DNA from 3 places in the Metabacillus sp. GQ13 genome. Region 3 is predicted to be linked to each of the others. Evidence: riboswitches for the same ligand, from Rfam matches in the RefSeq annotation. Region 3 holds a riboswitch; each other region holds the start of a gene.
What was found. A riboswitch is a leader RNA that binds a small molecule or an ion and turns the genes downstream of it on or off. The one in region 3 is predicted to bind cobalamin.
Positions count from the first base shown of each region.

Region 1: it holds a riboswitch for cobalamin, as region 3 does, so the genes downstream of both, metE (5-methyltetrahydropteroyltriglutamate--homocysteine S-methyltransferase) here and AC6CHR_RS11755 (ABC transporter substrate-binding protein) in region 3, are expected to answer to the same signal.
Region 2: it holds a riboswitch for cobalamin, as region 3 does, so the genes downstream of both, AC6CHR_RS15610 (ribonucleotide reductase N-terminal alpha domain-containing protein) here and AC6CHR_RS11755 (ABC transporter substrate-binding protein) in region 3, are expected to answer to the same signal.

Region 1 is NZ_JCAXET010000001.1:213,985-224,599, reverse strand. It holds gene AC6CHR_RS01155 (AraC family transcriptional regulator) at 50-928, opposite strand; gene yicI (alpha-xylosidase) at 1,057-3,378, shown strand; gene AC6CHR_RS01145 (DEAD/DEAH box helicase) at 3,649-4,944, shown strand; gene AC6CHR_RS01140 (hypothetical protein) at 5,149-5,271, opposite strand; gene AC6CHR_RS01135 (hypothetical protein) at 5,431-5,802, opposite strand; gene AC6CHR_RS01130 (STM3941 family protein) at 6,131-6,664, opposite strand; cobalamin riboswitch at 6,984-7,173, shown strand; gene metE (5-methyltetrahydropteroyltriglutamate--homocysteine S-methyltransferase) at 7,346-9,634, shown strand; gene AC6CHR_RS01120 (NAD-dependent succinate-semialdehyde dehydrogenase) at 9,908-10,615, shown strand, end outside.
Region 2 is NZ_JCAXET010000012.1:30,540-41,154, forward strand. It holds gene AC6CHR_RS15575 (SdpI family protein) at 1-259, shown strand, start outside; partial or broken gene AC6CHR_RS15580 (DHA2 family efflux MFS transporter permease subunit) at 1,224-2,853, shown strand; gene sda (sporulation histidine kinase inhibitor Sda) at 3,027-3,200, opposite strand; gene AC6CHR_RS15590 (YhdX family protein) at 3,525-3,635, shown strand; gene AC6CHR_RS15595 (DinB family protein) at 3,751-4,254, shown strand; gene AC6CHR_RS15600 (ribonucleotide-diphosphate reductase subunit beta) at 4,439-5,488, opposite strand; partial or broken gene AC6CHR_RS15605 (ribonucleoside-diphosphate reductase subunit alpha) at 5,539-6,981, opposite strand; gene AC6CHR_RS15610 (ribonucleotide reductase N-terminal alpha domain-containing protein) at 7,275-8,156, opposite strand; cobalamin riboswitch at 8,299-8,477, opposite strand; gene nhaC (Na+/H+ antiporter NhaC) at 8,674-10,056, opposite strand; gene AC6CHR_RS15620 (protoglobin domain-containing protein) at 10,407-10,615, opposite strand, start outside.
Region 3 is NZ_JCAXET010000008.1:106,491-117,105, reverse strand. It holds gene AC6CHR_RS11760 (FecCD family ABC transporter permease) at 1-790, opposite strand, end outside; gene AC6CHR_RS11755 (ABC transporter substrate-binding protein) at 753-1,694, opposite strand; cobalamin riboswitch at 1,988-2,186, opposite strand; gene cobT (nicotinate-nucleotide--dimethylbenzimidazole phosphoribosyltransferase) at 2,256-3,317, opposite strand; gene AC6CHR_RS11745 (cobyric acid synthase) at 3,307-4,836, opposite strand; gene AC6CHR_RS11740 (cobyrinic acid a,c-diamide synthase CobB) at 4,829-6,205, opposite strand; gene gnd (phosphogluconate dehydrogenase (NAD(+)-dependent, decarboxylating)) at 6,401-7,297, opposite strand; gene zwf (glucose-6-phosphate dehydrogenase) at 7,337-8,827, opposite strand; gene AC6CHR_RS11725 (hypothetical protein) at 9,117-9,293, opposite strand; gene purT (phosphoribosylglycinamide formyltransferase 2) at 9,616-10,615, opposite strand, start outside.

The DNA of each region.
Region 1 (10,615 bases), on a different contig from region 3:
GTGAGAAGGAATATGTTGAAATTGTAATAACCATCTAATTAGGAAGTTATCATATCATTCTTCTAAATTCGGATGGCGTGCATTTCTTTTGACGTTTAAATGTCTTTATAAAATAACTTGTATTATCAAACCCAACTTCAAATGAGATATCAATAATTTTCTGGTTTGTTTCTTTTAGTAGTTTTGCAGCTTTATTTATCCGCAGAGTGTTAATGTATTCAATTGGTGACATTTGTACAACAGATTTGAAAAAGCGGTAAAAATGACCTTCACTCATTTGGATCTGTTCGTATAACACACTTATTTGTATTTTTGTTTGATAATGTTCTTCAATATATGTCAGTACTTGCTTTAATCGATTTAATTTTTCTGTATCCGATGTATGAAAGGTCTGTTGTTTCGAGGTCTGTGGTAAATGATTATAAACTTCATAAAGAATAGTATAAAGCTGGGCTTTAATGGCTAATTCATATGCTTTTTCTTGTGTTTCAGCTTTTTGAACAATCATTCTGAGGGAACTAACGATATTTTTTTGCCAAGAATGACTAGAACGGAATACAGCTTGTTGATCATTAATATATGTGCTTAGTGTGTCTATATAGTTACTTTGAATACTATCATAAGAAAAACTACTTACTAATTTATGGTCAAAGACAATTGCGTAAAAGCGAAAAAACTCTTGACCAATTGGAAATGCTGCATGTAGTTGCCCACTAGGGATAAAGAGTGCTTCACCATTAGTTATTGTATAATTTGATGTGCCGATTTGAAAGTTAGCAGTCCCTTCTTCCATTAAAATAAACTCGATTTCCGGATGCCAATGCCAATTGAATATGACGTCCCCATCTAAATGATCAACTTTATAAATAGTTAGTGGAAACATTGGATCACCATGATTCCTTGCTTCTAAAAGAGTTTTCTTATCCATTTTCTCACTCCATGAAGATATCAGTATTGTGTTATGAAAATGCGAATATTATGGGAGAATTCATTTTTAATAATCAGTATTATTATAATATAGATTCAAATACAAAGCGATGAAGGGAAGAATATATTATGAAATTTAGCAATGGACAGTGGTTGACGAAAGAGGGCTATCAAATTATAAGTCCTGTTGAAGTATTCGAGATAATCAAGAAAAAGAAATCGCTTTCAATAATTGGTCCACCTAAACCAATTACAGATCGTTCTGGTCAGCTTGATACAGCACTGATTGAGGTTAATTTTTCATCACCAATTCCAGATGTTATACGTGTTGAAATTTATCATCATAAAGGTGTTAGAAATCTTGGACCACATTTTGAAATATACGAGGATCCTAATAATCCAATAGTGATTAGAGATGAAAAGTCATATGCAAGCTTCCAGGCTGGAGATATGACTGTAAAAGTACAAAAGGAAGGCAATTGGCAACTTGATTTTGAATATAAAGGGGAAAAGGTTACCTCGAGTGGTTTCAAGAGCATTGGCCACATTATCGCGGATGATCAACAAGTATATATGCGTGAACAGCTAGAATTGGCTCCAGGTGAATATGTATATGGACTTGGTGAACGATTTACACCATTCATTAAAAACGGCCAAGTTGTTGATATTTGGAATAAAGACGGCGGGACTAGTTCAGAACAATCCTATAAAAATATCCCATTTTACTTAACAAATAAAAACTACGGTGTGTTTGTTAACCATCCAGAGCTTGTCTCTTTTGAAGTTGGCTCTGAGCACGTATCTAAAGTGCAATTTAGCGTACCTGGCCAGAAGTTAGATTATTATATTATTGGTGGAGCTTCTATGAAAGGAGTACTAGAAAACTATACAACTTTAACAGGAAAACCGGCATTGCCTCCATCTTGGACATTTGGATTGTGGCTTTCAACTTCGTTTACAACGAACTATGATGAAGCAACTGTCAACCAGTTTGTTGATGGAATGGCAGAACGTGATCTACCATTACGTGTTTTCCATTTTGATTGTTTCTGGATGAAAGAATTCCATTGGAGTAATTTTGAGTGGGACGACAGCATTTTCCCAGAACCAGAGGAAATGTTACAGCGTTTGAAATCAAAAGGATTAAACATTTGTGTATGGATTAATCCCTATATTGCTCAAAGATCACATTTATTTGATGAAGGTGTCGAAAATGGTTACTTCCTTAAAAGGGAAAACGGAGATGTGTGGCAATGGGACCTATGGCAACCAGGCATGGCCATTGTCGATTTTACAAATCCAGAAGCATGTGAATGGTATGCTAGTAAACTTCGTCGCTTAGTGGATATGGGTGTCGACTCATTTAAAACAGACTTTGGTGAAAGAATTCCGACAGATGTGGTCTACCATGATGGTTCAGATCCGATGAAAATGCATAACTACTACACCTTCCTATACAACAAGATTGTCTTTGAAGTGCTGGAAGAAAAGCGTGGAAAAGGAGAAGCAGTCCTTTTTGCTCGTTCAGCAACGGCTGGAGGACAACAATTTCCAGTTCACTGGGGTGGTGATTGCACTGCTACTTTTGCTTCAATGGCTGAAAGTTTGCGTGGTGGTCTTTCATTAGGTATGTCTGGTTTTGGCTATTGGAGTCATGACATCGGTGGGTTTGAAAGCAATGGGACAGCAGATGTTTATAAACGTTGGATTGCTTTTGGCCTATTATCGAGTCATAGCCGATTACATGGAAGTCGTTCATATCGTGTGCCGTGGCTTTATGATGAAGAAGCAGTAGATGTTTTAAGATCCTTCACTAAATTAAAATCTCGCTTAATGCCTTACTTATTCAATATGGCAAAGGAATCGTCAAGTAAAGGGATTCCGATGATGAGACCGATGATTTTAGAATTTACGGAGGATCCAACATGTGATCAATTGGATCGTCAATATATGTTGGGAGATTCATTATTAGTTTCTCCAATATTTAATGAACAAGGAAAAGCAAATTACTACTTACCTAAAGGTAATTGGACAAACTTTATCAGCGGTGAAAAGGTCGAAGGTGGTACTTGGCATAACGAATATCATGGTTATGAAAGTGTGCCGTTATTTGCTCGAGAAAACTCCGTCATAGCTGTCGGTAATGTTGATGATAAACCAGATTACGACTATGCAGATCAGATCCAATATCAATTATTTGAACTAGAAGAAGGTGGGGTTGCTAGTACGACTATTTCTTCTGATCAAGGTGATTATAATATCGATTTCAAAGCTACTCGTCAATCGAATATTATTACGATCAATGTAGAAGGTGCAACAAAACCTTGGACTGTGCAATTACGAGGGATTGAAACGATTGTATCCGTACAAGGTGGAAAAGTAACATCACATGCATTAGGAATAATTGTAAGTCCAGAAAGTTCAAAAGGTGCAATACAAATCCGTTTATAAACCTGGTAAACCAGTCTTAGTAATCTGAGACTGGTTTTTTCATGTCCATTTATCACGAAAACCAAACATTTTATGAAAAATATCATCTTTATCATTATCCTATGAGATTTAAAGGTTATAATTAAATTCCCACTGTTAAATACTAATCAATATGCTATAGTTAATAGGCATTTATGTCTAAACTAAAAATTACCTCTACTGACATTGAATAGTTACTACATCCATTTTAATTAGACTAAGATACAATAATAGAAAAGAGAAGTGATCATTTTGCCCGATTTTTTACAACTTGGCATACGAAAAGAAATATACCATACATTAAAATCATTAGGACTTACGACTCCAACACCTATCCAAGAAAAAACAATCCCATCCGTGTTGGAAGGAAAGGATATCATTGCCCAGGCTCAAACAGGAACTGGGAAGACACTAGCTTTTGTGCTACCGATTCTAGAAAAGCTTGATGTGAATAATCCTGAAATCCAAGCTCTTATTTTAACGCCTACCCGTGAATTAGCCCAACAAATTACGAAAGAAATCAAAAAAATGATTGAGAATATAGAGGGAGCTCAAGTATTAGCTGTTTATGGGGGTCAAGACGTTAATCATCAATTAAAAAAATTAAAAGGTGCACAGCATATTGTCGTGGCAACTCCTGGACGGTTGCTAGACCATATACGCCGTAATACAGTTGACCTTTCTACTGTTCAAAAGCTTGTTTTAGATGAAGCAGATCAAATGCTTCATATGGGTTTTCTTCCGGAAGTAGATGATATCATTTTTGAAACATTATCTACACGGCAAACAATGCTTTTTTCTGCGACAATGCCTAATGAAATTCGTTCACTCGCTAAAAAGTACATGATAGACCCAGAGAATATTCAAGTAAAGGCAAAACAAATTACAGTTGACGAAATTAAACAAATTGTAGTTGAAACAACTGACCGAAGAAAGCAGGCGACACTTCTGCATTTATTGGAAGAACAGCGTCCATTTCTTGGAATCATTTTTTGTCGGACGAAAATCCGTGCTAAAAAGCTTCAAGAAGCACTTATTACTAGTGGATACGAATCGGATGAGCTTCATGGTGATTTAACACAATCAAAACGTGAAAAGGCAATGAAACGATTTCGTGAAGCGAAAACACAGTTTTTAGTTGCTACAGATGTTGCAGCAAGGGGTCTTGATGTAGAAGGTGTTACCCATGTATTTAACTATGATATTCCACATGATGTAGAAAGTTACGTCCATCGGATTGGTCGAACAGGTCGTGCTGGTGGTGACGGTGTTGCATATACTTTAGTTGCTCCAAAAGATTTAGATTTCTTACGAATGATTGAAAAGGGAATAAATCAAACATTAGAAAAACAAGTCATTAAAGGAATAAGTGTTCCAGATAAAGAAGATTATCAAGAAGAGAGAGCCGAGGAAATTAAAAAGTCTAGACGTCCTGCAACCAGAGACAATCTCAGAAGAAATCATTCAAATTCTTCATCAAGACCCAAAAGGGATGATAATAGATCTAAAAATCAATCAGGTCCTCAAGGTAGACGAAGAACTCGATAGAACAAAGAGATGTATCTGTTCAGCACGAACATGGTAGCTAACTTTTTCTAGGTAGACCCACTGGAGATGGATGTTTACCGTTTTCTATACTTCAAAAATCAAAACTATGAAAAAGGTGAGAGGATGATATCCTCTCACCTTTTGTAATGGGAGTGTATAATGTTAGCCTTTTTCGATATAAAACAACCCTTGCAAAAACAATCTTTATTTTTGTAGATCTTTCTTAGTCAGTTCACTTCGAATGTTAATTTCCTTTGAAAATTCAGTATCTTGCTTATTCTTCGGGTATTTATTTTTACGTTCACGATTATCGTTTTTATTTGTCATTTTGCAGGCCCCCTCTCTTTTTCAATACGTTTATTTTTCTCAAATAAGAGGGGATTATTAGTCATTTCTAGAAATTTTTGCGGACATATAGTCTGTGAATGTAAATAGCCTAACCTAACTAATTATCATGTCAACTCAGCTAGAATCTTAAGAGAGAGCCTAAAATCCACTTTCGCCAGGCGTAAATGGTAAATCTAATTTTTTCTCTACATCTCGTAAACGTTGATTTAAGCGATTTAGTCTACGTGTATGCTGCTGATTTGTGCGGATAAATTCACTGTTTAGTCTGGTGACTTCTTTATTTAAGCGGTTATGTTCTCGATTTTGCCTTTTTAATTCTTCATTTAGACGTGTAAGTTCCCGAGTTTGTCGCTCATTTTGATTCTCAACGGCAGTAACCCTTCGCTCAAGCCCAGTGGGTTGTCTATTTGTTTCAAAAGGCATTTGTTGATGAAAGGAAGAATATTGTGGATAATGTATTTGATCTTGTTGTGATACATCATAATAATAATGATGATGATATGGATTCATAAAGGAACACTCCTTAGTTTGAAAAGTGATGAGACCATATAAGTTTATGTAGGTTTTAGTGGAGTGTAACGGCATATGTCTAGTTATTTAAAAGTAGTTAATTATTTTTGAAGTGGAGATCGTAGTATAAACAATAACAGATGAGCCCGTCGCCCCCGTTGTTAAATGAAGAAATAGGAAAGTAAAGTAATCACAGCGGCTATTATTTCTCGGGAAACCGCAGATAATTACATTTTACTACATAATAAGCCATGTTGGTGACGAATTTTATAACAAGGTCTAATGAATGTTGAGATGTTTGTTTTTTCTCGTACTCATTCACTTACTTTTACTGTTCATCACTTTGATCCTCATCATCAGGAACAAAGAAAGCAACTTCATATTTCATTAAGATATCAATTAACTGCTCTTTTTCCTTCAAATAGTTTAATGAAAAACTAAAAGCGGGGAAGCCAGTCTTTTGGTTAATCTTCGCCATCATTTTACTATTCTTAGGTAATTGTTCGATAAAACGCTCTTCGTCTTTAAGTACGATAGCTAGAAATCTAATGGTTTTATGTTGATAGGGTAGGAATCCTTCAATATCATCCCAACGAACAAAGCCAAGTTTAAGAGGACCATTTAGTGTTATTCCAGAAGGACTAACAGAAATGAACGGATCGATCCCGAATAGTTGCTTTCCAATCATATATGTGCACCATACAAATAGGATCAAACTTAGGCTAAAAAAAATAGCGATTAGAGAAACACCGTCGGATAGAAGCATATTAATTGTAAATACTAGAAAAGCGGAAGTGAAAATAAGCATGATGAAAAAAGCACTAAACGTTTTTATTTTCGACATATAAAAATTTTCTTCCATTTGGACTCCTCCAGGTTATATGTAAGCTGTTTTTAGGCTATTTCTTTATGTTTGTTGCTATTCTCATTGTCATAGAAACCTGAAAAAACCCTTTAATCTATAATTATACCACATAATTAACAAAAATTAACTGATATATCTAAAATAGGAAGAATGCTTATAACGTTTCAGGATAATTACATAACACCTTATATACAATAATATTATTATGTAAACAAATGATACCTGATAACTAGTTTGATAAAAATTAGGAGAAAACTCTTGATAAAACATTCAAAATGATTTATTGTAAGTCACAAGCTTTAATTATTTAAAATTTAATAATGTTCAGTCAATAGGTGTTAAAAGTAAATCACTTTTAACTTAAAAGGGAAGTTCGGTGAAAAACCGACACGGTCGCGCCACTGTTAAGGGGAGCTTGATTACAATCCACTGTTTCAACTAGAAATGGGAAGGGATATTAAGTGATGAACCTAAGTCAGGAGACCTGCCTGTTGTATGCACTTATTACCTACGCGAAATAGGGAGGAGTGGTGGTCATATGTTGAAACCATTTAATATTCATTTCAACTCTAGTTAACTATGCCTATCGTTCGTCTCTCTTATTGTCCCATAGAGAGGCTTTTTTTAATGGGAAAAAATAGTTTAAAACTTTAGTTACATAGAAAAGGAGTTCCTCAAATGACAATTAAAAGTTCAAATATCGGGTACCCAAGAATTGGTGAGAATCGCGAATGGAAAAAAGTATTAGAATTATTTTGGTCACAGCAAATAAATGAAGAACAATTTCATAATGAAATGGAACAAATCCGTTTAACACATTTAAGTAAACAACATGAAAAAGGAATCGATCTCATTCCTGTTGGAGATTTTAGTTATTATGATCATGTTTTAGATACAGCATCAATGTTTGGATTAATTCCAGAACGATTTAAAACTATAGCTCAGACGTTTTCTTTAAACCAATATTTCGAGATCGCGAGAGGAAGTAAGGGGAAAATAGCTTCTGAAATGACGAAATGGTTTAATACAAATTACCATTATATTGTTCCTGAGTTAAAAGAAGCACAGCCTAAATTAGTAGATAATCGATTATTACGCTTGTTTTTAGAGGCTAAGGAAAAGCTAAACATTATAGGGAAACCTGTTATATTAGGTCCGATTACCTTATTATCGATTTCAAAAGGCTTTGATGGTCAAAAGCGATCTGAGCTACTAAACTCTCTTGTCCCACTTTATATCGAAGTGTTTAATCAACTTAAGGAAGCTGGGGCAGAATGGATTCAAATAGATGAACCTATTCTTGTTAAAAATGTGGACAAGGAAATCATCAATGAATTTAAGGACGTTTATTCAGCGTTTCATGATGGTGTGAAGGATGTAAATCTTATTCTTCAAACCTATTTTGAGAGCATTGAATTTTATGAAGAAATTATTCAGTTACCTGTACAGGGAATTGGTGTTGATTTTGTACACGATGAAGGCGTCAGTGTTATCAATTTAGAAAAACATGGTTTCCCTAGTGATAAAGTTCTTTTTGCTGGAGTCATCGACGGGCGTAATATTTGGAAATCTAACCTGACGGATAAGTCAAAACTTGTAAAAGAGATATTGGAATTTGTTGATGAAAATCATTTAGTGGTTCAACCGTCTTGTAGTTTGTTACATGTTCCCGTGACCATAAACAGTGAACAGCAATTAGAATCTCAAGTGAAGGGTTCTTTAGCATTTGCGGATGAAAAGTTAAGCGAAGTTGTGATGCTAACGAGGTATTTAAATGAGGAAATTAAGATGAATGAACTTGATAAGTATGATCAAGCTATACACTCAATTAAACATTCATTCTATCGTAATGTAAAAAATGTTCATGAAGCAATGCACAATATTAAATCTTATTCTTCTTCAAGAATAAGTGTCGAAAAACGGAAGGAATTACACTCAGCTAAATGGAATCTACCTATACTTCCTACTACAACGATTGGTAGCTTTCCTCAAACAAAGGAAGTTCGAAAACAGCGGTTGAAGTGGAGAAAAGGGGAGTTAACGTCTGAACAATATGAGCAGTATATTCAGAAAGAAATAAAGAAATGGATTGATATTCAAGAAGACCTAGGATTAGATGTTCTTGTTCATGGAGAATTTGAACGAACAGATATGGTTGAGTTTTTTGGTGAAAAGCTTGAAGGTGTTGCAATTACCAAATTTGGTTGGGTTCAGTCTTATGGCTCCCGATGTGTGAAACCACCAGTTATTTTCGGTGATGTTTACTGTCTTGGAAACATGACCGTGAAGGAAACAGTCTATGCACAAACCTTAACTAAAAAGCCTGTAAAGGGAATGCTAACCGGCCCTGTAACCATTATTAATTGGTCATTTGTCCGTGATGATATTAGTCGTACTGAAGTATTAAATCATGTAGCTTTAGCAATTCGCAAAGAGGTTGAAGCGCTTGAAGCAAATGGGATTACGATGATTCAAGTAGATGAGGCAGCATTACGAGAAGGACTGCCTTTAAAGGAAGAAAAAACAGAAAGTTATTTACAAGCTGCTGTTCATGCCTTTAAATTGGCGACATCTTCTGTCAATGAAGATACGCAAATTCATACACATATGTGTTATTCGAATTTTGATGATATTATCCATGCTATTGACGCCCTTGATGCAGATGTTATTTCGATCGAGACATCTAGAAGTCATGGAGAATTGATTGCATCCTTTGAAAAACACCATTATAACAAAGGAATTGGTCTAGGAGTATATGATATTCATAGTCCCCGTGTACCTGCATTAGAGGAGATTACACAAAATATGAAACGTGCACTGGAAGTCTTGGATTATCGTGCGTTTTGGGTGAATCCAGATTGTGGCTTGAAAACGAGAGGTGAAGAAGAGACTGTAGCAGCACTAAAAGTTATGGTTAATGCAGCACATGTATACAGAGAAAAAATTCAAGCCGTTGAAACAGTTTAAGTAAAATCGAAGAGAATAGATAAAGGTAAAGGCACTACTACCCTTTGGGGTATGTAGTGTTTTTTCCGTTTTTAAATATATATGTTTAAGGAAGGGCATAAATTTGTATTGGAATAGGATACTGAGCAAGATAAATGAAAGTCTTTTAGATTACAATTAATATAGGAGGGAAAAGTATTAGATAGATTGAAAAGAGCTATCTAAATGAATATTTAAAAGATATCATTTTAAATGTTAAAAAGAGTGGATTCCAATGTAGGAGGTATAACATCGATGGAAAAATTTCACATATTTATTAATGGGGTATGGACAGGTGAGGGTTTACCGACGACAGAAGTGATAAATCCTGCAAACCATGAAGTCATAGCAACAGTTCCAAATGGTGGAGCAAATGAAGCAAACAAAGCAATTGAAGCTGCCAGTTCTGCGTTCCGAGATTGGTCGGCTTATTCAGCATATGAACGTTCAGACCTACTCAGGAAATGGTATGATCTGATTACGTTACACCGTGATGATCTAGCAGAAACAATGACGATGGAGCAGGGAAAGCCATTGAAAGAAGCACTGGGTGAAATAAACTATGCAAATGGATTTATTTCATGGTATGCGGAAGAGGCAAAAAGAATTTATGGAGAAACGATTCCTGCAACGCAACGAAATAAGCGAATTCTCGTCCAAAAACAGCCAGTTGGTGTTGTAGCCGTCATTACCCCTTGGAATTTTCCAGCAGCAATGATTACTAGAAAAGTGGCTCCTGCGCTAGCAGCAGGGTGTACCGTTGTGATTAAACCGGCCGAACAAACGCCATTAACTGCGCTCAAACTAGTATTACTTGCAGAGAAGGCGGGCATACCTAGAGGTGTAATAAATGTAATAACTGGTGATGCAAAGGAAATAGGTGAGGTTTGGCTTAAAGATGATCGAGTACGTAAATTAACATTTACAGGTTCAACAAAAGTTGGCAAAGAATTAATGAAACAA
Region 2 (10,615 bases), on a different contig from region 3:
CATCGTGTGTGGAAATTATTTACCTAAATGTAAGCAAAATTATACAGTCGGTATTAAAATATCTTGGACACTTAATAGTACAGAAAATTGGAATAAAACACATCATATGGCTGGCTATTTGTGGATAGTTGGTGGAATCTGTATGGTTATTGGAAGTTTTTTACCGATAAACTGGCTACCAATAACTCTTATAATAGTAGCAGTTCTAGTTGGAGTACCATTTATGTATTCCTATTCCCTTTATAAAAAGGGAATATAATTGGGGGGTAAATGAAGTATTTCATAAAACTAAATGTGGTCAGCATTCTATATGCTCTGATGATCGTTGTTCCAATCCAGATTTTAGGAATGTTTAGAGGATTAGTAGGTTAACGAGTTGGAATATTGGTACTATAAATACACTAAGTAGTGTAACTATTGTTGTTGGGTTTATATTAGGTACAATCCTGCTCCTTCCGCTTACAAAAAATGGATAAAAGGTCGAATAGCTAACTTTTGGACGGTTATCCTTTGAGTTCCATATTTTGTATTTTTTTATATATATTTTCGCATCTTTATTCCCGATAACAAATGGAGGGGATGCTCCTAATCCTGTTACGGGCTTTCTGATAATAGGAGCTTTGATGGTCTTTCCTATTTATATTCTATTTATCAATTTCATAGGTATTAAGAGTGAACATAAAGCAATAAAAATAACTTAAATGTATACTACCGTGATTGTGGAACAATATAGAAAGTGATCATACTTTATTATTAAAACAAGCTTAAATCTAATGGGAAAATCCACTTTGATCAAATTAATCATTTATCAAAATGGTTTTTTTTATTTTTTTAATTCTTAAAATAGGGGTTTTTGGATATCCAAAAGCTATTTAAAATGTGGGAAAAGTAAAACACTTTACCAGAGTGGAATGTATCTATAATTGTTGATAAATATTGTTTGCCTTTTTGATGAAAGCAGAATATAATCAGGAAATGATAATACTTAACAAACATAATAATTAAATAGATTAAGTATTTTATATAACGCTAAAATAAATTATAAATCTGGGCCTACTTTATTTGATTTACAACGATTCATTAATAGCAGAGTTCCTATGGTACCTACTAAATGTTACTGTACAGGTAAAACTATCATCAGGTCTTTTCGTTACCTAGAGCTTAATACATACAAATTCTTGTTAACTACTAAATAATATCTTCTATATTGAGGTGGGAAAATATTGGAACATTTAAGTCAAAAGGAAAAAGTTACAATTATGATTGCTATTATTGGGGCCATGTTTTTTGCTGCAGTTAACCAAACAATTGTAGGGAATGCACTACCTAAAATCATTGCAGATCTAGGTGGGTTAGACTACTATAGTTGGGTTTTTACCATTTATATGTTAACGTCTGCCATTACAACGATATTAGTCGGTAAGTTATCAGATATTTATGGACGTAAGCCATTTATTTTAATTGGAATCTTTATTTTTATGATTGGAGCCTTTTTATCTGGTTTATCTAAAGACATCATACAACTTATTATCTTTCGAGGAATACAAGGATTTGGGGCGGGTATGATTATGTCGACTGCTTTTACTGCTGTTGGTGATTTTGTTTGCTCCTCGAGAACGTGGTCGGTGGCAGGGGGCAATGGGGGCTGTTTTTGGAATTTCGAGTGTTTTTGGTCCAACACTTGGTGGATATATTGTAGATAACTTAGAATGGAAATGGGTGTTTTGGGTGTTTTTACCTTTGGGGTTTGGTGCCGCAATGTTGATATGGAAGCTATTTCCTAAGTCTGAAAAGAAGCTAGGAGAGAAAGTCGACTATTTTGGCTCGATCTTTTTAACCTTAACCATTGTTCAAGCATTACTCGCATTCTCCTGGGCAGGAACAAAGTATGACTGGGATTCTAGACAGATTATCGGTTTGTTTGTAGGGGCTATCTTCTCGTTTATTCTGTTTATCTTAGTGGAGAGAAAAGCCAAAAGTCCGATAATACCGTTGTATCTGTTTAAAAATAGTATTTTTACAATTTCAAATATTATCGGTTTTGCTATTGGAGTAGCTATGTTTGGTGGTGTTATGTATATTCCGTATTTTGTTCAAGGAGTTTTAGGTTTTAGTGCCACACACTCAAGTTTTATCACCATGACCATGACACTTGGATTAGTTGTTGCAAGTGGTATTGGCGGACAGATAATTACGAAGACTGGTAAATATAAGCTTCAAGCTATTATTGGATTGGTTACTACAACAATTGGATTGTTCTTATTTACGATGATGGATGCTCAAACTTCACAATGGGCATTAATCATTTACTTAATATTAGTAGGTATGGGTCTTGGAATCGGAATGACTGTCTTTACCTTAACTGTACAAAATGCTGTTGAACAAGAATATTTAGGCGTTGCAACTGCAACATCGCAGTTATTCCGTTCAGTCGGTGGAACCGTTGGCGTTGCAATCATGGGTACCGTGTTAAATCAACGCATGAGTGATAAGATGTCCAAATCATTTGCAGGTATAAGTGAACAAGCAGAAGCTGTACCACCTGAAATGCAGGAACAACTTACTGCTTTACAAAATCCACAGCTATTGTTGGATCACGAGAAGTTGTCTCAAATACAAAAAAGTTTACCACAAGAATTAAATTCTTTCTTTGATAAAATTGTAACCATGCTTCAGGATTCAATGAGCTTTGCATTATCAGGCGTGTTTATGACTGCTGCGATCGTCATGATTGTTGCTGTATGCTTAACCTTCTTCCTAAGAGAGATTCCACTTAGAAGTTCTAGTGACATTCAACCAAACATACAACAAGAAACTAAGAAGGACAAGAAGTTAACAAAACAACAAGTATAAAGTTGGGGAGATATCCTCAACTTTTTTTATATTTCTTCGTACTAAAGCGAGAAAACCTCTTCAAAAAAAATGGATTGTTTAAAAGAGGATGGATCACTTAGGTTTTAAAAGTGAGGCCAACTCAAGTTACACGTATATTATTCTTATTTAGATTTCTGAGTCAGTCATCCCAGTTATTTAAATTTGGTTAATTGTTTTACTTGAAATGATTCAAGAGAAAGATCTCTATTAATGATCTCCGATTCAAGAATACTAATGAATTCAGGACTCAAATTTAATTTGATAGCTTCTTTATAGCTAATTATTAATATTTTATTTGACAAGCTTGATAAACCCATTGCTATCATCCTTTTATTCGTTATAGTTACTTAACTCTAGCTTTTATAATTGATTCCTTTAAGCAATTATTCTATTAGCTTTTACCACAAAACAGATAACCATAAACAGTATCCGATAAACCAGTGACTAAAGTAATGGGTTTTGTGGAGGATAAAACGTTTAATCGATGTAATCTAGACTTATATCATTAGGTAAATACACATACTTTGTCTATATTAAAGGTAAATTAATTTAAACATTCTAAAAATTTAATCTTCGTTACTTTTGTCATGTTTACTTTTTTTTTTGTTTCTTTACAATGGTGGTAAGCGTTTTCTTAAGGAGGGGTCTTAGTGGGTAAAGGTCGAATCCGTATAGAAGAAAGTATTAAAACTGAAACTGACGAGGAAATTTTTGAGGCGAAACTTTTGGAGGAAACGAACAAAAAGCAAGATGAAAATTAAGGCAATGTTAAAGCAGATGGAAAGTCAGGAATGGAAATTGAATGATAAGAACAAATGTTTTATAATGTAACTTCGTATACAGATTTAAATCGAATGGATTACGGAGGAATTACCTATGTATGTAACGATTGTAGATTATATGAAAGAATGGAATAACGAAGCAGCGTTAACTCAAAAGGTTTTGGATGGTTTGACTGATGATTCATTAGGACAACAGGTTTATCCAGAAGGTCGTACCTTAGGAAGGATTGCGTGGCATTTAACGACAAGTATTCCAGAATATTTAGCGAATTTCGGATTGAAGATTGATGATATAGAAAATGGAGAAAGTGTGCCCGAATCAGCCAAGGAAATTGCTGAGACATTTAAAAATGTGTGTTCAAATGCGGCTGAAGTTATTGAACAACAATGGTCAGACAAATCTCTGCAGGAAGTGCAAAATGCATTTGGTAGGGAAGAATCAAATGCTCAAATTTTGATGGGTCTAATCAAGCACATTGTTCATCATCGTGGGCAAGTTACAGTTCTTATGCGTCAGGCAGGAATCAAACCTTTTGGAGTTTATGGACCACCAAAAGAGGATTGGATTAATTTTGGAGTGGAAAATCCACCACGTTAATAATTGTGTGTTAACAGTGGTTTTAGGTGGAAATTGATAGTAAAGTCTATGAGCTTGGAGAACATTTTCGAAGTTCATTTTTATTGTTTTAGATTAGGATCCTTTTCGACTAGAAGCTTAAGCATAGATAAAAAGAAGGAAGAGCGAGTGATTAAATAAATTACTCTCTCTTCCTTGTATTTGATTAAAGATCATCAAACCCGTTATCCTGATGGTTAACCTTTGTATATTGCCTAGATTTTTGCTCGAAGAAATCAGATTTACCTAAATCTACTTCTTCATAGGCTTTTATCCATTTAAGAGGATTCGTACGGAAGCCTTCAAAAGGACGATCATACCCTAACTGATTGCAACGAACATTTGCATAAAACTTGATATAATCCTCAACATCTTGCATGTTAATACCATCTATTTTATTACCGATTATAAAACGTCCCCACTCAATCTCTAGCTCTACTGCATGTATGAAAGTTTCTTTTACAAATATAGCTAGTTCTTCTGTGTCTTGTTCTGGGTATTGTTTTAGTATCTCTTTAAAGATTTGCACAAATAAGTCAACGTGAATTTGTTCGTCACGATTAATATAGTTAATCATTGTACTAGTGGCGACCATTTTTTGATTACGTGCCAGGTTATAAAAGAAGGCAAACCCCGAATAAAAGAATAAACCTTCCAATATGACGTCATAAACAATCGATTTTAATAGATGATCAATTGTTGCATCTTCTGCAAAGGCCTGATAACCACTTGTAACAAACTCATTCCGTTTTCTTAAAATCGGTTCATTTCTCCAATACTCAAATACCTCTTCCTGAGTCTGTTTTGGTACTAAACTGGAGAGAACATAAGAATAGGAATGGTTGTGAATAACTTCTTGTTGAGCAAGAATAATCATTAATGCATTAACACTTGAATCGGTAATATAATCAGCCACTTTGCCAGCATAATCGGTTTGAATACTATCAAGTAGAGCTAATAAACCAATAATTTTCAAAAATGCCTCTTGTTCATCATCTGATAATGCAGGATATTGTTTGATATCCTGTGCCATGTTGATTTCAAAGGGTGTCCAAAAGTTGGCTAACATTTTTTTATATCGAGGATATGCCCATTGATAAGTGACATCATCCCAATTTAAGACATTTGAACTTTCTCCGTTAACGATAGCTGTTGAGCGATTTGGAGCATCAGCATCCATGATTTTACGCTTTTTTAAGGTTGTTCTGTTATTCATTGTTGGTGCTCCTTTGTATTAATTTTCAAGTTACTCGTGATCAAACGACCTTAGCTAGCACAGGAATCGCATTCTTCTATTGAGCTTGAGGTAGAGCGGACGTAGTACGTTGTTTTGAGTCCTTCTCTCCAAGCGGTCAAATGGAGATTAAGTAAGTCCTTTGCTTTGATCGTATTTTGTACATATAAATTAAAAGATATCGATTGATCGATATGGCGTTGTCTAGCCGCGTTTTGTTTAATACTCCACTGTTGGTCAATAAAATAAGCAGATTTATAAAACCAAGTTGTTGTAGGATCTAAATCTGGAACTGTGACGGGAATCTTATAATCTTTCTTTTCTTCTGAGTAAACCTTTTGAAAAATAGGATCTATGCTTGCTGTACTTCCTGCAATAATTGATGTTGATGCATTTGGTGCTACAGCCATTAAATAGCCATTACGAATTCCGTATTGTTGGGTTTCTTCTTTTACTAGATCCCAATCGAATGGGCTTGTCGAAGACAGGTATCCACGTTTATCAAAATATAAACCAGTATCCCACTCAGAGCCATCAAATGCAGGGTAAGAACCTTTTTCTTTTGCTAATTGTAAAGAAGCCTTAATTGTATAATAAGCGATTTTTTCATAGAGCTTATCACAGCGGTCAACCGCTTCTTCACTTTCCCAAGCAATCCCCTCTAATGCAAGTAAGTGATGCCAACCGAATGTACCTAAACCAATTGATCTATATTTCTCATTGGTTAGTCTAGCTTGAAGAACTGGTATTGTATTTAAATCGATAACATTGTCTAACATTCTTACTTGAATGGGGATGAGTTTTTCTAACACGTCATCTGTTACTGCCTTTGCAAGGTTAATAGAGGAGAGGTTGCACACAACAAAATCTCCTGGTGTTTTAACAGTGATGATTTTCCCATCCTCTGTATATTGATTTTCTACTGTCGTTGCACTCTGATTTTGTGTGATTTCAGTACAGAGATTGCTACAGTAAATCATGCCTTTATGAGAGTTAGTATTTTGTCTGTTAACTTCATCACGATAGAACATATAGGGTGTTCCAGCTTCTAATTGACTAATCATAATTCGTTTCATGACTTCAATAGCGGGGACTTTCTCTTTGGAAAGTGCTTCATTATTGACACATTCCCAATATTTTTGACTGAAACTACCATTTCCTTTTTCTTCATCGTAAAAGTCCTCAATATGATACCCCATAACTTGGTAAACCTCATGTGGGTCAAATAAATACCAATCGTCACGAGCTTCTACTTGTTTCATGAAGATATCTGGGATACATACGCCTGTGAATAAGTCATGGGTACGCATGCGTTCGTCACCATTATTAAGTTTTGAATCTAGGAATGAAAAGATATCTTTATGCCAGACATCTAAATAAATCGCAATGGCTCCTTTACGTTGTCCAAGTTGGTCGACACTTACGGCTGTGTTATTAAGTTGTTTCATCCATGGAATACTTTTATTGTTACTCCCTATATGTTCACTTAGGGGGATAGGTCATTTCTGCCTACCTCTATACATCGCTGCACAGAACAGACTATATCTTTATCCACTTTTTATTGTTTCTGAAAGTGGATAGGTGGTTCGAATTATATAATCACTTATATAACTACTTAGTCGTTGAACCTTCTTCCTACAAATAGGAAGCTCGGCTGCAGATTATCCGCACTCGCGGTTTTTTAGGGAGCGCCATGTCATTACTGCATGGTATCCTACGTTGAGATACTCGGAGTTTCCCGCATTTGACCACCTTTATTACTTGTAACTTACGCCACAAGAGGGCTACCTTTAACCCCTGATGAAACACCTTTAAAGCCTTTAATATCACTACCGCGGCTTCTTATTTTCCCAAAATATGCGCCTATACCTCCTCCAGATTTAGAAAGATTGGCAATATCTGTATTACTATCAAATATTCCTTGTAAACTATCATCAATCGTATCGATAAAACAACTAGATAATTGGCCAATAGGCTTTCCAGCATTCGATAGAGTAGGAGTTGCTACTGTCATATATAGATTACTCATTGCCCAATATGATTGCTTAATAAGCTCAAGGCGATTGTCTTTATTCTCGTTGGCCATTAACGTCATGGCGATGAGTAGGAATCGTTCTTGTGGTAATTCAAATGTTTGCTTTGAAAAATCACGAGCTAAGTAACGATCAGCTAACGTGCGAATGCCTATATAAGTAAATAAACGATCCCTATTTGGTTGGATATATCCCCCAATCTCTTCAATTTCCAATATAGAATATTGATCTAAAATTTTAGAGTGGTAGAGCCCCTTTGAAACTAATTGATTAATTAGATCGTTAAAACTACCATATTTTTGTTTGTTATCATAACCTCTGTTAGTAGCAGCTTCTTTATAAAGCTTTGTTAAATAAAGTTGGGCACAAAAGTAGGTCCAGTCGGGTTCCTGTTCAGTAATATTAGATAATCCTTCTAATATAAGTAAATTAGTGAGTTGTTCTGATGTGTACGAATCTCTTTGGAGAATAGTACTATGGATTCTATGTAAATAATCATCTATAGGTAAGGAAGGGAAATGCTGATGAATAGACAGAATAAACGTTGTAAGTTTGTTTGAATCAAATGTTTCTTGTCCATTATCGTCAATAATAGTAGGTGCAGTTGTTATACTCATAATAAAGAGCCTCCATCGTTTTTTTGTAAAAACCGCTCGGGGATGAGTGGAGAAAACGACAGATTAAGGAGAGTAGGAGAGAAATGGAGAAATCCATACTGGCTTTCCGTCGTTTCATCTTCTCAGTCCCCGAAGAAATTGAAACTTTCGCAAGCGTTAGGTAGGTCTCCTGACTTGTGTTCATCCTACTATGAGCCCTTCCCATACAAAGAATTGTACAGTGGTTAACTCAGTTCGTCACACTTACAGTTGCGGGGACAGTTCTGGATTTACACCAGATTCCCTTTTCAGCCCAATAGGCGCCTAATCTTGCAAAAATACAATATATAGTTTTGGTGTTTATTGAAATATCAACATATAGGTAAATAACTTCTATTTAAATGATAAAGCAGATAAGTGAATTAATCAACCAATACTTTCTATTTGTCGAAATTTATCATATTCGATAAGTTAGTGTGGAGGGTTACGATCTATATAAGCACAAAATAACGAAAAAAAGAAATCTAACTTAAAACAGTTAGATTTCTTTCGGTGTCTTATCTTTGCCAAAAAACCCGTAAAGAATAGAAAATAGTAATGACAAGTATAAAAAGAATGCAAAAGGTAAGAAGTCAACTACAGATACCCCAAGTGTTTGTGCAAAGAACGCACCACTAACTCCCCAGGGTATTAAAGGATTAATTAATGTACCTGCATCTTCGAGCGTACGTGACATATATTTCCGTTCGATCTTCATCTTGTCATATAAGATTTTGAATGATTGCCCTGGAATAAGAATCGATAAGTATTGTTCACCTGTTAATAGGTTAATCCCTAATGAGGATGTAGCAGTTGATAGAATTAGTTGCCCTTTAGTATGAACTCGCTCAATCAATCCAGTTAACAGCGTTGGAATGATTTTCAGTACATCTAATAGACCGCCAAATGCAAAAGCAATCAAAATGAGTGAAATTGACCACATCATCGATTGCAGTCCACCCCGATTCATCATATTTACAACCTGCTCGTTTGCGATTGAGAAGGATGTACCATTCTGTAATACTTGGAAAAATTGTGTTAATTGTATTCCTTGTATACTTAATGCTGTTACACCTGCAGTTATGATTCCCATGATTAGTGCTGGGATAACCGGGATTTTTCGAATAGCCAATATAATAACTAAAAGCGGTGAAAGTAAAGTTAAAGGACTAACATTTATAGTACCTTCAATGATTGTTATCATGTTTGTCATTTCTGTAATTGATGATGATTGAATCGGTGCCATCCGACCCAGAATAAAGAATACAACGGTTGTAATGAGAATGCTTGGGATCGTTGTTTTTGTCATATGGCGAATGTGAGTGAACAATTCAACGGAAGAAACACCAGATGCAAAATTTGTTGTATCAGACATCGGAGACATTTTATCTCCAAAGCAAGCACCTGAAATAATGGCACCGGCAACCCACTCAACTGGTAAGCCAACTGCCATACCAGCACCCATAAGGGCGACACCGACTGTACTGACAGTAGTGAACGAGCTACCAACAAGACTTGATATAACCATACAAGAAAATAGCGATGTGATCAGTAAGTAACTAGGATTAATAATTGTTAAAGCATATACCATTACAGTTGGTATTGTGCCACTACTCATCCATGCTCCAATGAGAATCCCGATTAAGGCTAAAATAATAATTGGTTGTATTCCACTTTGAATCCCTTTGATTATTCCGTCTTCTAACTTTTTCCACGGATAACCCTTCAGTAAGCCAAGGATTGAAATAGACACCAAACAATTTAATAATGCAATATGTGGTTCTGTTTTAAGAATAAACAAACTAGAATAGATGATGACTAAAATCATCACTAATATAAATAGAGCCTCTTTAAAATGAAAGGCTTTTTTGGGGGTAGACATATATTTGCTCCTTTATTCTACTTTACTGTCAGTTATATACTAATTGAATTTTAAAAACGTTAATACTTAAACGCTTTTATGCTTTAGGGTACAAAAATATTATATCAGGCTAATAATTTATGTCAATTATAAGTTTGATTTAGACAGTGGAAAACGATAATCTTACAGGATAATTGGTTGTGAACAGGGTGTGTAAAGGAGTGAGGTATTCGGCAGATGGATACGAAAAGAGGGAAGTCAATAGTATATCCATCAAGTGATAAAGTCATAGAAAAATACAACAAGTAGAGACCATAGTCAGTCTTCACTTGTTGTATTTGGTAATACAAATACAAAGGTATTGGAATTTATTACATTGTTTCAGCGATATCCTTTAAGCTATCTGATGTTTCTGCAATTTGAGTAATTGCTTTAGAGACATCATTAATAACATTTGTAAAGTTCATCAAATCAGATTTTGCTTTTTCACTTTGCTGTTTGTTATTATTCATGAATTCTAGAATCGTATCAAAAAATGAATTCATATCACTCATTTGTGTTGTGCCTTTAGTCGTTAATT
Region 3 (10,615 bases):
CTCCGACTAAGATGTATATTTTTCCGTGTTGGACATTTACACCTAAGTGTTCTGCAGATTCTTCACCAAGTGCAAAGGCATTTAATTCTCGCGAACGGACAAGTAACAAAAAGGAACCGATTAGAAAGAAGGGAATGATTAATTTAACATGACTCCAGCCTCTCATTCCGATATTCCCCATTAACCAATAGAGGATCTGACCTGTATCTTCGCGTGAGCTTAACGAAATGATAAGCGAAATAACTGCTCCTAAAAATGAGCTGACAATAATCCCTGCCAAAATAATGGTCTCAATAGATAACTTGCGATTAGCAAAATGAGTAACAGCAAAAACCATGACCATCGTCAAGAATCCACATAAAATCGCAATCACAGGTAACGTATATCCACCTAAAAAGGTAAATGATAACTGAAAATAAAGGACACTAACAGCCCCTAAAGAAGCACCTGAAGAAACACCAATTGTATAAGGATCAGCGAGCGGGTTTCTGAGGAGTCCTTGAAAAGCTGCACCTGCAAGTGAAAGAGCTGCACCTACAAAGAATGCCAATAGTACACGTGGTAAACGAATTTCCCAAATAATTCTTTCTGCGACATCAGGAATCGTTTTATTAAAAATGGTCTGGTTAAACAAATTTGATGTAATCGTGTCAATTATGACCGGAATCGGATAGTGAACACTACTAATAAATAAACCAAGGAGAGCTGTACTAAGTACAAACCCTCCGCTTAAAAGATACACCCATAAAATTTTATTCGCCAAAAACGTCCGGATAAATGAGTTTTGCAAGCGTCTCAACTCCATCAATTAGTCTTGGCCCAGGTCTTGTCACCATATCATTTTCAACATCAAAAACTTGTTCATTTTTAATTGCGGGTACTTCTCCCCAGCCTGCACGGTTTAATACTTGTTCTGAAGGATTTTCAACATAATACCCATAAGTGGTAATGATGACATCTGGATTCAATGTAACTATCTCTTCTTCTGTCATCTTAACCCAGCCTGTTTGCTCACCGGCAGTATTTATAGCATTGATTGTTTCTAACATTTCATGCATGAATGTATTTTGACCAGTTGTAAAAATATCTGGTGCCGGGGAAACTTCAACCCATACGCGTTTCTTCTCCGTTACCTCTTTAGCCTTTTCAGATATCTCGCTCAAACGACTTTTCATATCAGCTATCATTTTTTCGGCTTCACCTGTTGCACCAACTACTTCACCCACTAAGGTAATTGTTTCATAGACATCATCTAAAGATGCAGCATCTCCCACAACAAGAACATCACTTCCTGCTTCTTTAAATTGCTTTAAGATATCCTGATTATTTTCGTGATGGAAATTTGTAACCAAGATAAGATCTGGTTGTAATGCTAAGACTTTTTCTACATTTATTTCCTGACCGCCTACTTTTTCAATCGCTTCAACCTCAGCTGGATAATTACTGAAGTCATCAACCCCAACTAGCTTTTCTCCTTGACCTAAGGCAAAAGTAATTTCCGTATTACTTGGAATGAAAGATACGATTGTTTCCGGTTCTGAATCGATTGTAACCTCGTCCCCACTACCATCTACGACAGTTACTGGAAATGCTTGTTCACTATTTGTTTCATTTGTGTCCTTAGTTTCCACCTTACTGACTCCGTCTTTTTCTTTCTCCTCTGTTGCGCTACAACCAATTGTGAAAACGACCATTAATGCAAACAGTAGGTTTAGCAAAAACCATTTTTTCTTTGTTCCTGTCAATCTTTTCAACTCCCCATTTTTAATAATAGTAAGTCTTCCCAATAAGGTGGCAAGATCTATGTACTGTAAACTGTCCTATAATTGAAGAAAACATTACTATTGTTTTTTGTCTAGTCGCTGTTGTTCCTATAAAGAAAAAACGCCTCTTCTCATGGAATAGGCGTAAGTTGTTTTAGGGTATACGATTGAATTGCACAAATCAAACATCGGATACTTTAAAGGCATCCTTTTCCACGAAGGATACTTCAACAACATAATAGGCAGGTCTCCTGGCTCACGCATCAACATGATCGCTTTCCTTCCCGGATCCAATAAGGATGCAGTGGATTATGTAAGCTTCATTCAACGTTTACAGTGGCGGGACCGCGTTGGATTTTCACCATAACTTCCCTTTTACCCTTAAAATTTTCATTTGTAAGGACCTATTATTGACTATTCAATTTTTGTGACAATGATTATTATAGTAGATTATTGTAGTCAAGTAAATGAAAAAACGACAAGATTCCGCGTTTATTCGCGTTTATTTGCAACGCCTGCTGAATCAAACGTTGCCATTCCTTTAACCATTTGAGTTGCCGCCTCTAGTAACGGAAACGAAAGAGCAGCGCCAGTGCCTTCACCTAATCTCAAATCTAGATTTAATAATGGCGACTTAGATAAATGGGACAAAGCATGGAAATGGCCTGGTTCTTGTGAAATATGTCCTGCAATCAAATATTCCTTTACCTTTTCCTCGAGTAGAACAGCTAACAACGCAGCAGACGTACAAATGAATCCGTCTAATATAATTGGAATCCTTTGTTCAGCAGCTTTTATGATTGCTCCGACCATCCCAGCGATTTCAAGTCCACCTATTTTCGATAATATATCGATTGCGTCGCTAGGATCTGGATTTCTTTTTTCTAACGCATCTGTTATGATAGAGACCTTTCTTTGTCTACTTTCATCGGTTATTCCTGTTCCAATTCCTACTGCATCCTCAACAGAACAACCTGTTATAACAGAAGCAATAGCAGCAGCAGTTGTTGAATTCCCAATGCCCATTTCACCAACAATTAGACTCTTTGCTCCTTTATCAATGACCAATTGTGCAGTTTCCATTCCAACAAGGATTGCCTGGTTTGCCTCCTCCACTGACATCGAATTTTTTTCATAGAAGTTATCTGTACCGTGTTTCACCTTATTTTGTAGCAAGTATTGATGATCTATATCCTCGGCAATTCCGATATCAACAATTTTTAAAATCGCATCGATTTGCTTTGCAAAGACATTGATCGCTGCGCCACCATTCAAGAAATTATGTACCATTTGGATCGTAACTTCCTTAGGAAAAGCCGATACGCCCATGTCACTAATTCCGTGATCCGCGGCAAATACCAATATGCCGGGACGGGTCACCTCTGGAAAGACTTGATGAGTAATCCCTGAAAGTTGGATAGCTAATTCTTCTAATTTCCCTAAACTGCCAATTGGTTTCGTCAAGGTATTAATGTATTCTTCGGCTTCTTTCATTTTTTCATTGTTAAGTGGTTCTATCGCTTGTAACGTTTTTTTAATGTCATTAAGATTCATCGATTTCTCTCTCTTTTCTATGATAATTATTAATCATTTCAGATAGTTTCTCTATATCTATCGCTTCTCTTACATGATCTGCTAATCGATTATATTCACTTAATCGTCTAGTTTCATATGACTTCCTATTTAGAAGTGGCTTAAGCGATTTACGTTTTCGTATGTGATTTAAAAAATGTTCTTTGAAAAGGTCATTGTGAAAAACACCATGAAAATATGTTCCGATACATGTTTCCGATTGATTTTTACTACCATCTACTCGATCGGATAATTCAATGAGCGTTTGCAAATCTTCTAGATGACTGGTTAAACCCATATGAATTTCATATCCGGTAACGTCTATCTCTTTACCAAATAAGGTTAGTGTTCCTTCTGATCGAACGGTTATCTTTTCTTTTGATAGTGTGGTATGTAATGGAAGGAGCTTCAACCCGTCTACATAGTTGATATTTGTTTCAACTTGAAAGGGATCCTCAATTAAATCACCAAGCATTTGGTATCCTCCACAAATTCCAAAGATAAGTGCTCCATTTTGATGAGCTTGAACAATTTCTTGATCTAAGCCTTTTTGTTTTAAGTATATCAGATCTTCTATTGTGTTTTTGCTTCCTGGAAGGATGATCACATCTGGTTGTTCTAATTGATGGGCATGATCTACAAACCGCACATGGCAATCCTTTTCATAATGTAAAGGATCGAAATCAGTGAAGTTTGAAATTTTAGGAAGATTAAGTATCGCAATATCCAACTCTTTATGTTGATTTTTTTGAAAACTGTAATTCGCTAGACTTAGTGAATCCTCTGCGTCGATTAGCAAGTCATTCAGAAAAGAAACAACTCCCAATACTGGCTTACCTGTGTAATTTTCAAACCATGTTAATCCTGGTTCAAGTAACGAGAGATCACCACGGAATTTATTGATGATCACGCCAACTACACGATCGCGGTCTTTTGGATCAAGCAGTTGTAGTGTCCCAACGAGACTTGCAAATACGCCTCCTTTGTCAATATCTCCAACGATAATGACGGGAGCATCTGCCATTTTAGCAACACTCATATTGACTAGTTCTCGATCATTTAGATTGACCTCAGCGGGACTCCCAGCACCTTCAATCACTATTCTCTCATATGTAGAAGCTAACTGATCATACGATTTTTTTATTACCTTTTTTGCCGTATCATAGTAATCACTTCTATAGGTATATGCTTCGATATTTTTTAGTGGTTTTCCATGAACAACGATTTGTGCATTAGATTCACCCGTAGGTTTAATCAGAATTGGATTCATATCTGTCGTGGCATGAATCTCTGCTGCTTCTGCTTGAATACCTTGTGCCCTACCAATCTCTTTCCCGTCTATCGTAATATATGAATTCAGTGACATATTTTGAGATTTAAATGGTGCAGTATGATATCCATCCTGTGTAAAAATCCTGCACAATGCTGTCACTAAAATACTTTTACCTGCATCTGAATGTGTTCCTTGTACCATGATGGGTTTCGCTTTATATTCACTCATTATTCTTCATCTCTAAACATTTATTTAAGAAGTTTTCGACGAGCTTTGGACATGAGGCAAAATGAATATGGGTATATCCAGCTATCACATTATTCGTTATGACCCCTTCAACACATTCTCCAAATACTCCGATTGTATGATATGCAGACATTGTAATCTCCTTCGGGTTGAAAGATGAGTAGTGAAACTCATGTCCTCGGGCTGTTTGGTCATTGGTAAACAAGTAGTTTCCCGTTTGTCCCGTGATTTCCCTGTATCCAATGCCTTGCAAACTGTTCTCCATTTTAATCGACCCAGGTATAACTCCGACCATTTGATAATGATCTTCTTCCTTTGTTTCAATTGATTCTGCCAAATACATAAATCCACCACATTCAGCTATCGTTGGTAAACCATTCTCTATTCTTTGTTTAATCGAATGGTTAACGGCTACTTGCTTAGACAATTCTTCTAAAAATTGTTCAGGAAATCCACCACCAATGTATAGACCGTCTGCCTCTATTGGTATCGCTTCGCTTCTCAAAGGTGAAAAGTAAAGGCACTCTGCTCCATATGCTTCGATTAGTTCTATGTTTTCTTGATAATAAAAATTAAATGCTTGATCTTTAGCGATGGCGATCTTCAGCCCATTTGTAGGTTGTTTAATGAAAATAGAATCTGAGACATCAACGGCTAGCGGCTTACTCTTACTAAGCTCTATTATTTGTTCGACATTTATTGTCTCTTCAACTAGCTTAGCTAATTTAGAGAACAGACTTTTTACATTACTACTCTCCGTTAATGGAACAAGCCCTAAGTGTCTTTCTGGCATAGTAACCTTGGAATCATTTAATAAATAGCCACATACTGGTATAGCGCATTCTTGTTCAATCGCAGCTTTAATGATTTGGTAATGTCCTATGCTTCCGACTTTGTTTGCAATTACACCGACAATTTTGACTCGATCATCTAAAAGTTGGTACCCTTTAACAATCGCTGCAGCACTTCTTGCCATTAGACTGCAATCAATCACTAAAACAATAGGAGAATCTAAGAGAATACTAATCTCTGCAGTTGTCCCTTCATTTGAGGTAGCTGTCCTGCCGTCATATAAACCCATTACGCCTTCGATAATCGAAATGTCAGCTCGGTTACTTCCATTTACAAATATCTCTTTCATCACATTCTTAGAAAACATCCAGCTATCTATATTACGAGAAGGTCTTTCGGTGACAGCCGTATGAAAACTTGTATCTATGTAATCCGGACCACATTTAAACCCTTGTACATTTAGCCCTCTTTGCTTAAGTGCAGCCATTAACCCTAATGTAATCGTTGTCTTGCCAACTCCACTTGAAACCCCTGCTATGACTAATCGTTGTTTTAACAAAGCAATCTCCTCTCAAACTAAACATCCATTTTAGTGCTAATTAAACGTTTGTTTAATGTATTTGTAACGAATAAGTATTTATTTGGATGGTGACTCATTTCCCAATTGAATGACCATAAAAATCATAACATAAAAGAGCCGACAAATGAGTATCTAGTCAGCTCTTCATACACTGGAGTTTTCATCTTGATCAAACTACTCACTTTTTACAGTAGCATGTCCTCCAAATTCATTTCGGAGAGCTGCTACTACTTTGCCGGTAAATGTATCATTTTCCAATGAACGATACCGCATTAACAGTGATAGGGCAATAATTGGTGTAGCTGCCTGTAGGTCTAAAGCTGCTTCAACCGTCCACTTTCCTTCTCCCGAAGAATGCATAATCCCTTTAATATCATCTAAATTTCCATCCTTAGAAAATGCACTCTCCATCAATTCCATAAGCCATGAACGAATCACAGATCCATTACTCCAAACCCGAGCAACACCCTCATAATTGTAATCAAATTCACTTTTTTCCAATACTTCAAACCCTTCACCAATGGCTGCCATCATCCCGTATTCAATCCCATTATGCACCATTTTCAGAAAATGTCCACTACCTGATTTTCCTGTATATAAGTATCCTTTATTAACGGAGGTATCACGGAATATCGGCTCTACTGCGTTCCATGCCTCCTCATCTCCACCAATCATATAATTTGCCCCGTTACGAGCACCTTCAATTCCACCAGAGGTACCTGCGTCAAGAAAGCTTACTCCTATCGTTTTAAATTCTTGATAACGACGGATTGACTCCTTAAAATGAGAATTACCTGCTTCGATGACAATATCTCCTTTTGTTAATAAAGATTTAATCTCGTTTAGAACCGTATCCACCACTGTATGTGGCACCATAATCCAGATAATTCTCGGCTTATCCAATAATTCTATAAAATCTGTTAATTTCGTTGCTCCAATAGCTCCATACTCACTTATTTCGTTAATAGCTTCTTGATTTATATCATAAGCTACAACTTGATGCTCGTGATCAATAAGATTTTTACTAATGTTTAGACCCATTTTACCTAAACCGATAACACCAATTTTCATATTTAACCCTCCTAGAGTTTATAATTACTGTCTAAAAATTTATTTTTTAGAGGATTCAAGTGTGTTTTTATCTAACCACCAACCAAACCCTTCTTGTTGAAGTAGGTCGAGTGATGCGACAGGACCAAAGGAGCCTGAAGGATAGGGATGAAGAGGCAAAGTGTTTTCTTTAAATGCATTAAGGATAGGTTGTACCCATTTCCAAGATTGTTCTACTTCCAACCAATGCGCAAAAAAGGTGGAATCACCTTGCATTGCATCTAAAATTAACAGTTCATATGCTTTAGGTACATCTTCTTGATCCGCGATAAAATTAATATTGATTGGCTCAAGTTTTCCCTCTTTTAGTGGATTCTTGCTATTTAATTGAAGGGATACACCTTCGTTTGGATTTATCCCAATAATTAAAAGATTTGGGACAGTTTCTTCATTTTGCTCTAAATAAAGGTCTTTTGAAGGATTTTTAAATTCAATGACAATTCGAGTCGATTTTCTATTCATTCGCTTTCCTGTCCGAAGATAAAATGGTACCCCCTTCCAAAAAGGGTCATCAATCCACAAACGAACAGCTACAAACGTATCGGTATTCGAAGTGTTATCAATTCCTGGTTCATCGGTATAACCCATGACATGATTTCCATCAATTTCACCTGAGCCATACTGTCCACGTACAACATCGATCATGATTGACTCCCTAGTAAGTGGACGAATTGATTCAATAATTTTCCTCTTTTCATCTCGAATTGCCTTTGCTGTGATCCTTTTTGGAAGATGCATGGCAGACATCATTAGCAATTGCAGCATATGGTTCTGAAACATATCTCGAATTGCCCCAGCTTGATCGTAATAGCCTGCTCTTTTCTCAACACCAACTGTTTCACTAGCAGTAATTTGAATATTTGCGATATGTTGATTATTCCACAATGTTTGAAAAATTGGATTTGCAAATTCTAAAGCTTCAAGATTTTGCACCATTGGTTTTCCTAAATAATGATCGATCCGATATATTTCTTCTTCTTGAAATGCTTTCGTAAGGTTATGATTTAATTCCTGTGCAGACTTTAAATCATGCCCAAATGGCTTTTCAATAATCAGACGTTTCCAACCTGATGTTTTTCCCAAGCCACTATCGTGAATATTTAAAGCAATCACGTCGAAAAACCGCGGAGCAACAGACATGTAAAACAATCGATTCTCTGGAATCGATAATTCCTTTTCTCGAATCTTTACTAGTGATAATAACCGTTTATACTCATCTAGAATCGTGACGTCAACTTTACAATAGCGAATGGAATCTAAAAAAGTTAATAGTTGGTCTTGATTATGTATACTAAGATCTGTAAAAGTACTTATCGATTCGGTCACAAGTTCATGAAACTCTGTATCTGTTAATTCTGAAAGACTTACCCCAACTAGAGAAAAAGAAGGAGGCATTTTCTGATCTAAAAATAAACGATATAAGGCAGGAATGATTTTCCTTTTAGCTAAATCTCCAGTTGCTCCCAGTAAGACAAATGTCAAAGAATCCATTTTCCTTCCTCCTGTTTTAACCAATAATCTCAATTACGTTTTCAGGTTGAAATTTCATTCTTTATAGTGTCCAGTTGATCATTAATTATCTAAACTAATGGTAAAAACATAAATTCCTTTATATGGGACATGGATTTGTATAATGAGTAAGAAATTGATTTATCCAGTTTAAATAAACCTTTTATTGTTAAATAGAAAAAGCCTAACACAATTTAAATGTGTTAGGCTCTGTATTAACTATCAATTTAAATAAGGTGTAAGTATTGCAGAACACTACCCTATTATTTACTTAACTAGTCTTTAACCACTTAAAAAAGCCAATTTTCCCTTTACCTTCACATGAAGAACACGCGATGACACCTTCTCCAGAACATGTATCGCACTTATGGTTTCCAAAGTCGAAGCCTTCTCCTGAACAACTTTTACAATTTAGCAAGCTATCACCATTACAGTTTTTACACTTCATGTAATTCCCTCCCACATCTACTATTTAAGGAGCAACAATTTAGAGCCAAGAAAAACGAACTCACGTACAAAGTTTTCTTCTGTTCTGCTCCTGTATTAGTATATTTGTGGATGTTCCTTGTTATGAGTTGCTATAGGTTACATTTAAATGATAAATTTGTTACAATTTCTACGGATTCATCAAACTTCTCGAGAAGGTCTTTAAAAAGAGCATTTAATCTGACAATAAAAACACAATAAACGCCTATTTTGTCTATTATTGCGCTTCCCTGGGAAATAGAGCTTACTATTTTCCTTCATTTTAGCTCAGTTGTTGGTAACTTTTAGACTCTATGAGTATCTAGTTTATCCAATGCTGACTTTGCTCGATCTCTGGCAAGTTCAACTGTATCTCCAGTTGACAAGGTAACTGCTAATCTACGGCCGACCTTTGTCACAGGTTTTCCAAATACACGAAGCTGTGTATCCTTTACAGCTAGTGCTTGATCAATACCTGTTATTAAATAGTCATTCCATTCTTTTTCAGCCTTTAATGGTCGACTTGCTCCTGGTTTGGCAAGGGTAATTTCAGGGATTGGATAACCTAAAATTGCTCGAACATGTAAGGCGAATTCTGATAAGTTTTGGGTAACTAACGTAACTAGACCAGTATCATGTGGTCGAGGTGATACTTCACTAAAATAGACTTTATCTTTCGCTAAAAATAATTCAACCCCGAAAATACCTTGGCCACCTAGTTCATCTGTTATCGTTTGTGCAATATTTTTTGCTTCTAGCATTTGATTCTCAGACATATTATGTGGTTGCCAAGATTCAATATAATCTCCGTCCTTTTGAGTATGGCCAATTGGTGCACAAAACATCGTCCCATTAACTGCACGGACTGTTAAAAGTGTAATTTCAAAATCAAATTTAATAAATTCCTCAATTATCACTCTTCCATTTTGGACCCTTCCACCTTCCATCGCAATTTTCCAACATTCCTCCATCTCATCTATCGACCTACAAACACTCTGTCCTTTTCCTGATGAGCTCATAAGCGGTTTAACAACACATGGAAATCCAATTTCTTTGGAAGATTGAATAAATTCTTGATATGTATTGGCAAATTGATAATTAGCTGTAGGTAACTTTAACGTTTCAGCAGCAAGGCGTCTGATCCCCTCCCGATCCATTGTCAGTTTAGCTGCTCGTGCTGTTGGGATCACCTGAAAACCTTCTGCTTCTAATTTGATAAGCTCTGATGTAGCAATTGCCTCTATTTCTGGGACAATTAAATCAGGTTTTTCCAACTTAACAATTTTCCTTATCTGGCGAGGATCA